DNA from 3 places in the Bradyrhizobium sp. ERR14 genome. Region 2 is predicted to be linked to each of the others. Evidence: predicted binding sites of a transcription regulator. Region 2 holds the regulator's gene; each other region holds the start of a gene.
What was found. Region 2 encodes PhoB, which activates phosphate uptake and scavenging genes when phosphate is short. Its sites were predicted from a motif close to TGTCATNNANCTGTCAT; they were not measured.
Positions count from the first base shown of each region.

Region 1 (4,460 bases), on a different contig from region 2:
CGGAAACACGAAGACGTCGGCGGCCGCATAGATATCCGCCAGTTCCTCGCCGTGCTTCTCGCCGAGGAAGATCGCATCGGGATAGGCCTCTTCGAGCGAGGCGCGCGCGGGGCCGTCGCCGACGATGACCTTGGTGCCGGGCAGATCGAGGTCGAGGAAGCCCTCGAGATTCTTCTCCACGGCGACGCGGCCGACCGACAGGAACACCGGCGCCGGCAGGCAGAGATCGATGGCGCGGGGGTGGAACAGCTGGGTGTCGACGCCGCGCGGCCACAGCACGACATTGTCGAAGCCGCGCTCGGTCAGCTCGCGGGCGAGCGCAGGCGTTGCAGCCATCACGGCGCGGCTGGCGCTGTGGAAGCGGCGCAGCGCCCGCCAGATCAGCGAGCCCGGCACCGGCACGCGGGCGCGGACATATTCGGGAAAGCGGGTGTGGAAGCTGGTCGTGAACGGCAGTCTGCGCTGGCGGCAGTAGCGGCGGACCATCAGGCCGATCGGCCCTTCGGTCGCGATGTGGATGCTGTCGGGGCGCGCCTCCGCGATCAGCTTAGCAATGCGCGCCGGACGCGGCATCGCCAGACGCACGTCGCGATAGCTCGGCATCGCAAAGGTGCGGAACGATTGCGGCGTCAGGAATGTGAATTCGACGCCGAGGCTTTTGCCGGCGTCGGCGAGCTTGGTCAGCGTCCGAACCACACCGTTGACTTGCGGGTGCCAGGCGTCGGTCGCGACCAGGATGCGCATCAGGCGGCCTCTGTTATGCAGCTCTGGCTGCAACCTGCGGGACTTGTGCCGGCTTCTGCAAATGATCCGCCCAGGTGATGATCTCGAAATGGCCGTCGTCGTGCTCGACCAGGGCCGTGCAGCTCTCGACCCAGTCGCCGCAATTCATGTAGCGGATGCCGCCCTCGTCGCGGATCACGGCGTAGTGGATGTGGCCGCAGATCACGCCGTCGGCGTCGTGGCGCCGCGCCTCGGCGGCGAGCGCCTGCTCGAACGCGCCGATATAGTTGACGGCGTTCTTGACCTTCTGCTTGGCCCATTGCGACAGCGACCAATAGGGCACGCCAAACAGGCGGCGGAAGAAGTTGACGAAGCGATTCATCTGGATCGCGAAGTCGTAGGCCTTGTCGCCGAGATGGGCGAGCCAGCGCGCGTTCTGCACCACGAGGTCGAAGATGTCGCCGTGGATGACGAGATAACGCTTGCCGTCCACGCCGGTGTGGACGGTGTTCTCGACGACGTCGATGCCGCCGAAATGCGTGCCGTAATAGTTGCGCAGGAACTCGTCGTGATTGCCGGGGATGTAGACGACCTTGGCGCCCTTGCGCGCCTTGCGCAGCAGCTTCTGCACGAGGTCGTTGTGGGATTGCGGCCAGTTCCAGCTCGATTTCAGCGCCCAGCCATCGACGATGTCCCCGACCAGATAGATCGTGTCGGCATCATGGTAGCGCAGGAAGTCGAGCAGAAGATCGGCTTGAGAACCGCGGGCTCCGAGATGAACGTCGGAGATGAACAACGTGCGAAAGCGCCGCTCCGGGCTCTCGTCACTCACATCGTAACTTCCCATGCGCCAGCCTGTAACAATGTCCCGTGACAGGGGGATGACCGATTGAACTTTTGAGGCACCTTCAGATACGAATCACGCCTTGCCTCGCCCTCTCCGCGAATATCAGTCGCATGCGACAATCAGGCGACATGGCGCCGCAGGGGGCGCCGCAGCAATCCTACCCTCCCCCTCCAGGGGAGGGTGAACTACCCACACGAGCAGCGCTGAACAGACGAACGCCTGCGCTCCCGCTGGCCGCTCGCCTCAGTAGAACTTGTGGAAATGATGGACCGGGCCGTGGCCGTGCCCGACGCTGAAGCGGTCAGCGGCTGCGATGGCCGCGCTGATCCAGGTCTTGGCGTTGCGCACGGCAAGCTCCAGACCTTCGCCCTTGGCGAGCCCCGCCGCGACCGCCGAGGACAGCGAGCAGCCGGTGCCATGGGTGTTGCGTGTGGCAACGCGCGGCGCCGCAAGCGCGATCGTGCTTTCGGACGTGACGAGATAGTCGGTGCTCTCGGCGCCCTCGCCGTGTCCGCCCTTGATCAGGACCGCACCGCAGCCGAGCGCCAGCAGGCGATGCCCCTGGGCTTCGATCTCGGCCTCGCTTGCCGCGACCGGCTCGTCGAGCAGAGCCGCGGCCTCCGGCAGATTGGGCGTGATCACCGACGCCAGCGGTATCAGTTTTGTGCGGAGCGCGTCGACGGCCTCGGATGCCAGCAGGCGGTCGCCGGAGGTCGCCACCATCACGGGATCGAGCACGACGTGCCCCGGCGCCCAGCGCGACAGCGCGGCCGCGATCGCATCGATACTGGCGACCTGGGCCACCATGCCGATCTTCACCGCGCCAATGTCGAGATCGGAAAACACCGCATCGATCTGCGCGGTGACGAACTCGGCCGGCACCGCATGAATGCCGGTGACGCCGCGCGTGTTCTGCGCGGTCAAGGCCGTAATGACGGACGCGCCGTAGACGCCGAGCGCGGCAAACGTCTTCAGGTCGGCCTGGATGCCGGCGCCGCCGCTCGAATCGGAGCCGGCGATGGTGAGTGCGACCGGGGTCGTCATCGCCGGACACCTTTGCTGGATACGGACACCGCCATGGCCTGTCCTAGCGCGGCCGTGGAACACCGGCAAGCGCGCCGAGCCGTGTCCGATAGTGATTCGCGACGCCGTGCATTCCCTGCGAATCAGGCAAACAGCGGGCCGGCTCGCCCCGCAATCGTGCGGACTTGAAAATGCAACCGCGCCGGACCCTTGGTATAGTCTCGAACCTCACCTGCTTCGCCGAAGAGCGCGAGGTGAGAGTGGAACTGTCCAGCGACACCCATGTTGCGGGCTCACGGCCCGCAAGCCGCCTGGAACGGAATCTTGGGGTGGGAATGATGTGGGCCTTTTTTGAACGTCTCCTCGACTCGTCCATGCTGTCGCCGCACGGCATCTGCCTGTTGTGGGAGCCTGAGCTGATCTGGCTTCACGTCGTGTCCGACGCCTGCATCGCCGCCGCCTATTTTTCGATTCCGTTTGCCCTTGCGATCCTGGTCACCAAGCGGCGCGACCTCAAGTTCGGCTGGGTCTATTGGGCCTTCGCGATCTTCATCATGGCGTGCGGCCTCACCCATGTGCTGTCGATCTACACGCTCTGGGTCCCGGTCTATGGCATCGAGGGCATGGTCAAGGCGGCGACCGCGGTGGCATCCGTGGTCACGGCGGGCGCGCTCTGGCCGCTGCTGCCGAAGATCCTGACGATCCCCTCGCCGTTCGAGCTGCGGCAGGTCCAGGCCGCGCTCGAGGAGGAGGAGATCAAGAGCCGGGACGCGACGCTGCTGCTCAAGCAGGTCAGCGACGCCCAGCGCGCGATGCGCGAGAGCGTGGCGCGCCTCACCGCGATCGTCGAGACCGCGGTCGACGGGGTCATCCTGCTCGACGCGCAGGACCATATTCTGCTGTTCAATCCGGCCTGCGAGCGCTTGTTCGGCTACTCTGCCGACGAGGTCATGGGCCGGAACGTCAGGATGCTGATGCCCGAGGCGGGCGCCGCGCCCGACAGCCACGCAAGGCATTTCGCGACCGCCGGCGAGGCCATCGGCCTGCGCAAGGACGGTTCGACCTTTCCGATGGACGTGTCGGTCGGCCGGACCCGGCAGGACGGCGAATTGATCTTCGTCGGCATCGTCCACGACCTGACCGCGCGCAAGCTGACCGAGCAGCAACTCCAGCAGGCGCAGAAGATGGAGACGGTCGGTCAGCTCTCCGGCGGCATCGCCCATGACTTCAACAACCTGCTCACCGTCATCATCGGCAACGCCGAGCATCTGAGCGAGCAGCTCAAGGCGAGGCCCGACCTGCGCCGCTTTTCCGAGGACATCTGCCAGTCGGGCGAACGGGGTGCCGAGCTGACGCAGCGCCTGCTCGCATTCAGTCGCCGCCAGTTGCTGCAGCCCCAGACGATCGATTGCCGGGGCCTGCTCGAGTCCATGTTCAAGCTGCTCAAGCGCACCTTGCGCGAGGACATCGAGATCAGGACGGCTTCCAGGCCCGGCACGATCGTGGCCTTCGCGGATCGGGCCCAGCTCGAATCCGCCGTGCTCAACCTTGCGCTCAATGCGCAGGATGCCATGCCGGCCGGTGGTCATCTGACCCTGAGCACGGAGTTGACGACACTTGACGATGACTATCGCGCCCTTCACCCCGAAGTCGCATCCGGCAGCTATGTGTTGATCTCGATCACCGACGACGGCGAAGGCATGACGCCGGACGTCACCCGGCGCGCCTTCGAGCCGTTCTTCACCACCAAGGAGGTCGGCAAGGGCTCGGGCCTCGGCCTCAGCATGGTCTATGGTTTCGCCAAGCAATCCAATGGCCATGTCACGATCTACAGCGAGCCGGGCCTTGGGACGACGGTCCGGATCTA
Region 1 covers NZ_JACIHD010000002.1:414,803-419,262, forward strand. Annotated here, with positions in the region: gene GGD62_RS08190 (glycosyltransferase family 1 protein) at 1-744, opposite strand, end outside; gene GGD62_RS08195 (UDP-2,3-diacylglucosamine diphosphatase) at 758-1,570, opposite strand; gene thiD (bifunctional hydroxymethylpyrimidine kinase/phosphomethylpyrimidine kinase) at 1,814-2,614, opposite strand; gene GGD62_RS08205 (PAS domain S-box protein) at 2,968-4,460, shown strand, end outside.
Region 1: GGD62_RS08195 (UDP-2,3-diacylglucosamine diphosphatase) is a predicted target of PhoB. The motif match lies at 1,594-1,610, and genes of this name have one in related genera.

Region 2 (4,460 bases):
ACCTGGCTCGCGCTGATCCTGGTCACGCTGCTCTTCAACGGCCTGGCCGGCCTCAATCTTCAGATATTCGTCGCGGATACGCCGCCTCCCGGTTCGACCGAAGGCGGCCTGCGCAACGCGATCGTCGGTTCGATCATCATGACGTTGATCGGCGTCGGCATCGGCGCGCCGCTCGGCCTGTTCGCCGGCACCTACCTTGCCGAATACGGCCGCAACGACAAGCTGACCTCGGTGATCCGCTTCATCAACGACATCCTGCTCTCGGCGCCCTCGATCATCATCGGCCTGTTCATCTATGGCGCGGTGGTGGTGCCGATGCGTGGCTTCTCCGCGATCGCGGGCGCGCTCGCGCTCGCCGTCATCGTGATCCCGGTCGTGCTGCGCACCACCGAGGACATGCTGCTGCTGGTGCCGAATCCCCTGCGCGAGGCGGCCTCGGCGCTCGGCCTGCCGCGCTCGCTGGTGATCAAGCGTATCGCCTATCGTGCGGCCCGGTCGGGCCTCATCACCGGCGTGCTGCTCGCCACCGCCCGCGTCGCCGGCGAGACCGCGCCGCTGCTCTTCACCGCGCTGTCGAACCAGTTCTTCAGCCTCGGCCTGAACAAGACGATGGCCAACCTGCCGGTTACCATCAACAACTTCGTCCAGAGCCCCTACGCCTATTGGAAGCAGCTCGCCTGGAGCGGCGCGCTGCTGATCACGCTCACCGTGCTTGCCCTGAACATTGGCGCGCGCATCCTCGGCGCCGAGAGGACTGCAAAATGACCGACCTGTCCGTATCCATGAGTTCCAACGCTCATCTGGCCTCGCAGCCGCTGCCGGAAGCCCCGGCCAAGGTGACGGTGCGCAATCTCAATTTCTATTACGGCGAGCACCATGCGCTGAAGAACATCAACCTGACGCTGGGTGCCAACCGGGTCACGGCCTTCATCGGCCCGTCGGGCTGCGGCAAGTCGACCCTGCTGCGCATCTTCAACCGGATGTACGACCTCTATCCGGGCCAGCGCGCCACCGGCCAGCTCATGCTGGACCAGACCAACGTCCTCGACCCCAGGCTCGACCTCAATCTGCTGCGCGCCCGGGTCGGCATGGTGTTCCAGAAGCCGACGCCGTTCCCGATGACGATCTACGAGAACATCGCCTTCGGCATCCGCCTCTACGAGAAGATCTCGAAGTCCGAGATGGACGACCGCGTCGAGAAGGCACTGCGCGGCGGCGCGCTGTGGAACGAGGTCAAGGACAAGCTCAACGCCTCCGGCCTGTCGCTCTCCGGCGGCCAGCAGCAGCGCCTGTGCATCGCCCGCACCGTCGCGGTGCGTCCTGAAGTGATTTTGTTCGACGAGCCCTGCTCGGCGCTCGATCCGATCTCGACCGCCAAGGTCGAGGAGCTGATCCAGGAACTGTCCGAGAACTACACGATCGCGATCGTCACCCACAACATGCAGCAGGCGGCGCGCGTCTCCGACAAGACCGCCTTCATGTATCTCGGCGAGCTGATCGAGTTCGACGACACCAGCAAGATCTTCACGTCGCCGAGCGACCGGCGCACGCAGGATTACATCACCGGCCGGTTCGGCTGAGGAGACGCGACATGGGTACTGAACATACCGCAAAGGCTTTCGACACCGACCTCCAGGAGCTCACCCGCCTGGTCGCCGAGATGGGCGGCATCGCCGAGCGCATGATCGTCGATTCCGTCGACGCGCTGATCCGCCGCGACGTCGCGCTCGGCCAGCGCGTCGTCACCATCGACGCCGAGCTCGACGCGCTGCAGAAGCGCATCGAGGAACGCGCGGTGCTCACCATCGCCCGCCGGCAGCCGATGGCGGTGGATCTGCGCGAGATCGTCGGCGCCATGCGCGTTGCGACCGACCTCGAGCGCATCGGCGATCTCGCCAAGAACATGGGCAAGCGCGTCGCCGCGCTGGAGACCGACTTCCATCCGCTGAAGCTGTTCCGCGGCCTGGAGCACATGACCGACCTCGTGCAGCAGCAGGTCAAGTCGGTGCTGGACGCCTATGCCGCGCATGACCTGCCGGCGGCGATGGCGGTGTGGAAGGGCGACGAGGAGGTCGACGCGATCTGCACCTCGCTGTTCCGCGAGCTCCTCACCTACATGATGGAGGATCCGCGCAACATCTCGTTCTGCATCCATCTGATGTTCTGCGCCAAGAACATCGAGCGGATCGGCGACCACGCCACCAACATCGCCGAGACCGTGTTCTACATGATCGAAGGCCAGGCGATCACCGACAAGCGGCCGAAGGGCGACATGACCACCTTCGCCACGACGGTCCCGAATACCTGAAGACTTGAAGGAGCGACGACCCGATGGGCGCACGCATTATGGTGGTTGAGGACGAGGAAGCTCTAACCGAGCTGCTTCGCTACAACCTCGAAGGCGACGGCTATGACGTCGAGACGGTCATGCGCGGCGACGACGCCGACACCCGCCTCAAGGAGCACATCCCGGACCTGATCGTGCTCGACTGGATGCTGCCGGGCCTGTCGGGCATCGAGCTGTGCCGCCGCCTGCGCACCCGGCCCGACACCAAGCAGCTCCCGATCATCATGCTCACCGCGCGCGGCGAGGAGAGCGAGCGGGTGCGGGGACTTGCGACCGGCGCCGACGACTACATCGTCAAGCCGTTCTCGGTGCCGGAGCTTTTGGCGCGCGTGAAGGGCCTGCTGCGGCGCGCCAGTCCTGAGCGGCTCGCGACGGTGCTGGCCTATGGCGACATCGAGCTCGACCGCGACAAGCGCCGCGTGGCGCGCTCGGGCCGGCCGATCGATCTCGGCCCGACCGAATATCGCCTGCTGGAGTTCTTCCTGGAGCATCCCGGCCGCGTGTTCTCGCGCGAGCAGCTGCTCGACAGCGTCTGGGGTCGCGACATCTACATCGACGAGCGCACTGTCGACGTCCATATCGGCCGCTTGCGCAAGCTGCTCAATCTCGGCCGCGAGCAGGACCCGATCCGCACCGTCCGCGGCGCCGGCTACGCGCTCGACGACCGCTTCGCGAAGGCGGAGCAGACGTAAGGTTTGCTGGCGTTGGCTTTGGCGGGCTGCCGCCGCATTCTCCGGCGTCGTCCCTGCGAAAGCAGGGACCCATAACCACAGGCAGTGGTTTGGCGAATACCCGGAGTGACCATCTCGCGCGACAACTGCGCCTTGTGGTTATGGATCCCCGCGTTCGCGGGGATGACACCGAGTTGGTTGAGCCGTCATCGTGTGACGGCTGCCGTCTTGGCGATCAGAGAATTCCGCGAACTCAGCGCGGACCCGGCTTCGCCGGCGCGCGCCGGCGATCCGCCGCCGGCTGATACGCCACGCGCGAGTGCTGGGCGCAGTAGGGCAGGCCGGACAGTGCCTTGCCGCCGCAGAAGAAGAAATCCGGGCTCGAGGGATCGCCGACCGGCCAGTGGCAGGTCGCCTCGTTCAGCTCAAGCAGCGACAGCCGCTGGCCCATCGGCACCACGTTGTCGTAGGTGACGGGTTCAGCCTCCACCTCGACCTCGAAGGCCTGCGCCAGCGCGGTGTTGCCGCGCGCGATGGGGCGGGTCACCCGCATCATGTGCTGCGCGGGACGCGCCTTGCGCGGCCGGGGCGCTGCCGATGAAGGGCTCTTGGCGCGGCCGGACAGACCCAGCCTGTGCACTTTGCCGATCACGGCATTGCGGGTCACATTGCCGAGCTCAGCTGCGATCTGGCTGGCCGAAAGTCCGGCCTCCCAGAGCTTTTTCAGCTGCTCGACGCGATCGTCGGACCAGGTCAAAACCGTCATTGCACCCTTTCCCTCGCTACGCGCCAGCCATCCTGGGGCCTCGCAGCGATTGCCTAAGCCTTCAAAAACCCGTGCCGTCAGAATCCCTTAAGGCTCGCCGGGCGCGTGACTGACGCCCGAACGTTTACGCCGGTACAAGAGGACTCTTGGGATCAGAACCGCTGCACGAGATGTCGTATCTGACAATCCAAACGCTACAATATGGCGTGACTCCCGCGCAAGAGTCCGCCGACTCGCTTCCACATGTTCCGTGGTGAAAACCCGCAAAATCGGCACCGCAAGACTACGGATTCAGCGTTTCCTGAGGCTTTCCGGGCGGCATTGACACCCGTCTTGCCAAGCATAAGATAGTCCCGCGTGCCGCCCTTAAAAGGCGGCACGTTTCGTTTTCCGGGCCGGTCGATGGTGCGTTGCGCAATGCACGCGTCACACCGTCCGCAACATTCAAGTGACATCATGACTAACAGCGCAGCGCCGCATTTGCTCCCCGTTTTCGCCAGAGCCGACCTCGGCTTCGAGCGCGGCGAAGGCTGCTGGCTGATCGCGACCAATGGCGATCGCTATCTCGATTTCACCTCGGGCGTGGCAGTGAATGCGCTCGGCCATTGCCACCCGCATCTGATCAAGGCGCTGCAGGAGCAGGCGACCAAGCTCTCGCACATGTCGAACCTGTTCC
Region 2 covers NZ_JACIHD010000009.1:36,450-40,909, forward strand. Annotated here, with positions in the region: gene pstA (phosphate ABC transporter permease PstA) at 1-765, shown strand, start outside; gene pstB (phosphate ABC transporter ATP-binding protein PstB) at 762-1,580, shown strand; gene phoU (phosphate signaling complex protein PhoU) at 1,592-2,308, shown strand; gene phoB (phosphate regulon transcriptional regulator PhoB) at 2,332-3,039, shown strand; gene GGD62_RS24110 (GcrA family cell cycle regulator) at 3,272-3,784, opposite strand; gene GGD62_RS24115 (aspartate aminotransferase family protein) at 4,241-4,460, shown strand, end outside.

Region 3 (4,460 bases), 160 kb from region 2:
CCTTCGACCGGCTTCATGTCGGCGTTCTCGACGATTTCCGAGAACAGCTTTCCGAGCGCGCCGGTGGAGTGGATCGCGATCGCGAGCACACCCGCCATCGGTCCGAGCCCGAAGGCGATCACGAAGATCAGCGCGAAGACGATGCCCGGAACGGTGCGGGCGAACTCGAGCAGGCGCCGCACGACGAAGCGCAGCCAGGGGGCGGGCGAGGTGTTTTCAGCCGCGAAGAAGTTCAGGCAAAATGCCAAGGTCGCGCCGATCAGCGTGCCGACATAGGAGATCAGCAGCGTCTCGCCGAGCATTTTCAGCCATTTGCGCCAGCCCCAGAGCCATTCGCCGACATCGGTCCAGACGCGCTGGCCGTTGTCGAGCGTGAGGATGCGATCGAAATAGCTGATGAAATTACCGAAATAGGTGAAGAGCGTGCGCAGATTCACCTCCGCGCCGATTCCCGCGAGAGCCAGCGCGGCGGCGAAGACCGCGATCCCCAACAGCAGGCGGAGCCGCCTGCGCCCGACCGCCTGGCGATAAGCGGCGTTGAGCACGGCAAGCTGCTGCTCGGGGAGGATCGAAACCGCTGTTGTCATCGGCCTGAGCTAAGTTCCGTCAAAGAAAGAGCCGGGTCCAAGGACCCGGCTCCAGTTGCATCGCCCTGAGATCAGGACGCCTTCTTCTTACGCAGCGCATCGACGAACTTGATCAGCTCGATCGTGCCATCCCAGTCCTTGGTGGTGGCGGGATGAAAGCCCTTCTTCTGACCGTCGGAGAGGCGGTCGAACGCGGCCTTGTCCTTGGCCGGCGCGTCGAAGAACGCTTTCGCAATGGCAGCCTTGGCGTCTTCCGGCAGGTCGGAATTGTAGGCATAGGGGCCGTTGATGATCGGCGCCGACTTGTGGATGATGCGGAAGTCGTCCTTCTTCATCGCCGAACCGTCGGCATTCTTCAGCATGCCCTTGGTCAGCATCTGCGCCAGCGTGGAATCGTCGTCGCTGGTCCACTGGTTGGCGGCAACGTCGACCGTGCCCTGCGACAGCGCCAGCATTGCGTTCTCGTGGCTGCCGGTGAACACGACCTTGCCGAAATAGCCGTCGGCATCGGGGATGCCCATCTTGTCCAGCTCGAAGCGCGGCACGTTGTTGCCGGAGGTCGAGTTCGGATCGACGAGGCCGAGATTCTTGCCCTTGAGATCGTCGACCTTCTTGTAGGCGCTGCTCGCCTTGACGAAGAACACCGAGTAATAGCCGGTCGAGCCGTCGGCATTGATGTCGTTGGCGAAGGCGTCGGACTTGACGCCGGTCAGGCGGGCGCGGGCGAACGAGGCCGAGCCGTAGCTAGCGATGTGGATGTTGCCGGCGCGCTGGCCCTCGATGACGGCGGCGTAGTCGTTGGCGATGCGCAGCGTGACCTTCACGCCCAGTTCCTTGGAGAGATAGTTCACGAACGGCGCCCAGCGCTCGGTGACGCCGGAGGCGTTCTCGGCCGGGACGACCGCAAAGGTCAATTCGGGATATTTCGCCTTCCAATCGTCGGCGGAGGCGGAGGCGGTGAACGCGAGCGCGGCGGCGCCGGCAAGAATTAATCTGCGAGTGATCATGATACCCTCTTCATCCGTTGGGGTCGGTGGACGCAAAACTGGCAACAAAACAGGTGGCGCGGCTCAGGCGGCCGCGGCGGTTCCGAGCGCCGGGACGCCCTCGGGCGCCGGGACGGGCACGGTGCCCATGACGTCGGCGGCTTCGAGATCGTAGAGCTCACGCGCAACGTGCTCGGTCAGCGCGGACGGCGCGCCGTCGAACACCACCCGGCCCGCCGCCATGCCGATCAGGCGGTCGCAATAGCTGCGGGCGAGATCCAGCGAATGCAGATTGCAGAGCACGGTGATGCCGAAATGCTTGTTGATGCGCAGCAGCGCATCCATCACGATCTTGGTGTTGCGCGGATCGAGCGAAGCGATCGGCTCGTCGGCGAGGATGATGTCGGGCTGCTGCACCAGCGCACGCGCGATCGCGACGCGCTGCTGCTGGCCGCCGGAGAGCTGGTCGGCACGCTGGGCGGCGAGCGATGCGATGTCGAACTGCTCGAGCGCCGACATCGCCAGCGCCTTGTCCTGCTCGGGCCACACTTGCGACAGCGAGCGCCAGGCCGGCATCGTCGCAAGGCGTCCCATCAGGACGTTGGTGAGGACATCGAGCCGGCCGACCAGGTTGAACTGCTGGAAGATCATGGCCGACCGCGCCCGCCACTGCCGCAGCTCCTTGCCGCGCAGCGCGGTGACGTCGATGCCGTCAAACAGGATGCGGCCCTGCGTCGGCGTCGCGAGACGATTGATGGTTCGCAGCAGCGTCGACTTGCCGGCGCCGGACCGTCCGATCACACCGACGAAGCCGCCGGGGGAGATTTGAAACGAAGCGTCGTCCACCGCGGCTTTCGCGCCGAAGCGACACGTCAGACCTTCCACCACCAGCATGCGGGACTCCAGATTAGCTGGAGCCAACCGCTAACGCCCGCGCTTGACACTTGTGTGACACGGGCGTTGCGGTGCGGCGATCCTACACAGCTCATCCCCTGTCATCGCCGTGTCATGACATCGTCATCAAGCCGCTCGAAGAGGAACGCCCGCCCTCGCGCTTCGGATGCAACATGGCCGCCAAGATTCTCTCGGTCCAGCCGACCGTCGACCCCTCGGCCAAGCTGCACGAGACCAGGCTCGGCGCCTATACCGAGGTCGGCGCGCGCACGATCCTGCACGACGTCGCGATGGGCGATTACTCTTATGTCGTGAACGATTCCCAGATCACCTACACCACCATCGGAAAATTCTGCTCGATCGCGGCGATGACGCGCATCAATCCCGGCAATCACCCGATGCACCGCGCGACGCAGGCGCATTTCACCTATCGCTCCAGCGCCTACTTCGACGGCGAGAGCGACGATGCCGAGTTCTTCGACTGGCGGCGGCAGCACCACGTCCATATCGGCCACGACGTCTGGATCGGCCACGGCGCGATCGTGCTGCCGGGCCGCAACATCGGCACCGGCGCGGTGATCGCGGCCGGCGCCATCGTCACCAAGGACGTGCCGGCCTACACCATCGTCGCCGGCAATCCCGCCCGCATCGTGCGGCGGCGATTCTCCGAGGAGATCGCCGGACGGCTCGCGAAGCTCGCCTGGTGGGACTGGGATCACGACAAATTGCGCGAAGCGCTGCCCGATTTCCGCAAGCTCGGGATTGAAGATTTTCTCGCGACATACGAAGCACGAGCGACTCCCCAGACCAGATCCCTTACCAGCAAACGAAACGCGGTCGCGTGACAGACATTTTCCTTGAAGGCGGCCGGGCCCTAATCGGCACTGAGGTCGTCGAATCGTCATTGGCGGTGTCCGGACAGGACATCGCCCAGATCGATGCTTCACGGGGCCGGGCGCGGCTGGTGATCGATGCGCGCAACCTGCTGGTGCTCCCCGGCATCGTCGACCTGCATGGCGATGCCTTCGAGCGGCAGATGATGCCGCGCGCCGGCGTCGACTTCCCGATCGATGTCGCGCTCGCCGACAGCGACCGCCAGGCGATCAGCAACGGCATCACCACGGTGTTTCACGCCACGACTTGCTCGTGGGAGCCGGGCCTGCGCAGCGCCGGCAATGCGCGCGGCCTGATGGAGGCGATCGAGCGGCAGCGCCCGCAATTCGCCGCCGACACCCGCTTCCATCTGCGACACGAAACCTACAATCTCGACGCCGAGGCCGAGATCAGCCAATGGCTCGCCGAGGGCCGCGTCGATCTGTTCGCTTTCAACGACCACATGGATGGCACCGTCGCCGACATGGCCAAGCCGCGCAAGCGCAACCGTATGGTCGAGCGCACGGGGCTTTCAGCTGAGGAATTCGACCGGCTGGTCGAACGTGTGGTCTCGCGCGCCGACGAGGTACCGGCTTCGGTTGCGCGTCTGGCCGCCGCAGCCCGCGCGGCCGAGGTGCGGATGCTCTCGCACGATGATGCGACGCCGGCAATGCGCCAGGAGTTTCGCGATCTCGGCGCTGACATCGCGGAGTTTCCGATCAACGAGGAGACGGCGCGGGCGGCGGCAAGCCACGGCGACGCCATCGTCTACGGCGCGCCCAACGTCGTGCGCGGCGGCAGCCACACCGGCTGGACCAAGGCCTCCGACATGATCGCCAAGGGGCTCTGTTCCGTGCTGGCCTCGGACTATTATTATCCTGCGCAGCTGCTCGCAGCGTTCCGCCTCGCCGCCGACGGCGTGCTGCCGCTGACGGACGCCTGGAATCTGGTCTCCGCCGGCCCGGCGCGCGCCACCGGTCTTGCCGATCGCGGCGTGCTCGCGGAAGGACGCCGCGCCGATATTCTGCTGGTCGACGACACCGTGCCGCTGCGGCCACGGCTGATTGCGGTGATCGCGGGCGGAAAGCTCGTCCATCTCACCGATGCGACGCGGGTGCTA
Region 3 covers NZ_JACIHD010000009.1:199,000-203,459, reverse strand. Annotated here, with positions in the region: gene phnE (phosphonate ABC transporter, permease protein PhnE) at 1-587, opposite strand, end outside; gene phnD (phosphonate ABC transporter substrate-binding protein) at 659-1,594, opposite strand; gene phnC (phosphonate ABC transporter ATP-binding protein) at 1,658-2,467, opposite strand; gene GGD62_RS24880 (chloramphenicol acetyltransferase) at 2,641-3,312, shown strand; gene GGD62_RS24875 (alpha-D-ribose 1-methylphosphonate 5-triphosphate diphosphatase) at 3,309-4,460, shown strand, end outside.
Region 3: phnC (phosphonate ABC transporter ATP-binding protein) is a predicted target of PhoB. The motif match lies at 2,578-2,594, and genes of this name have one in related genera.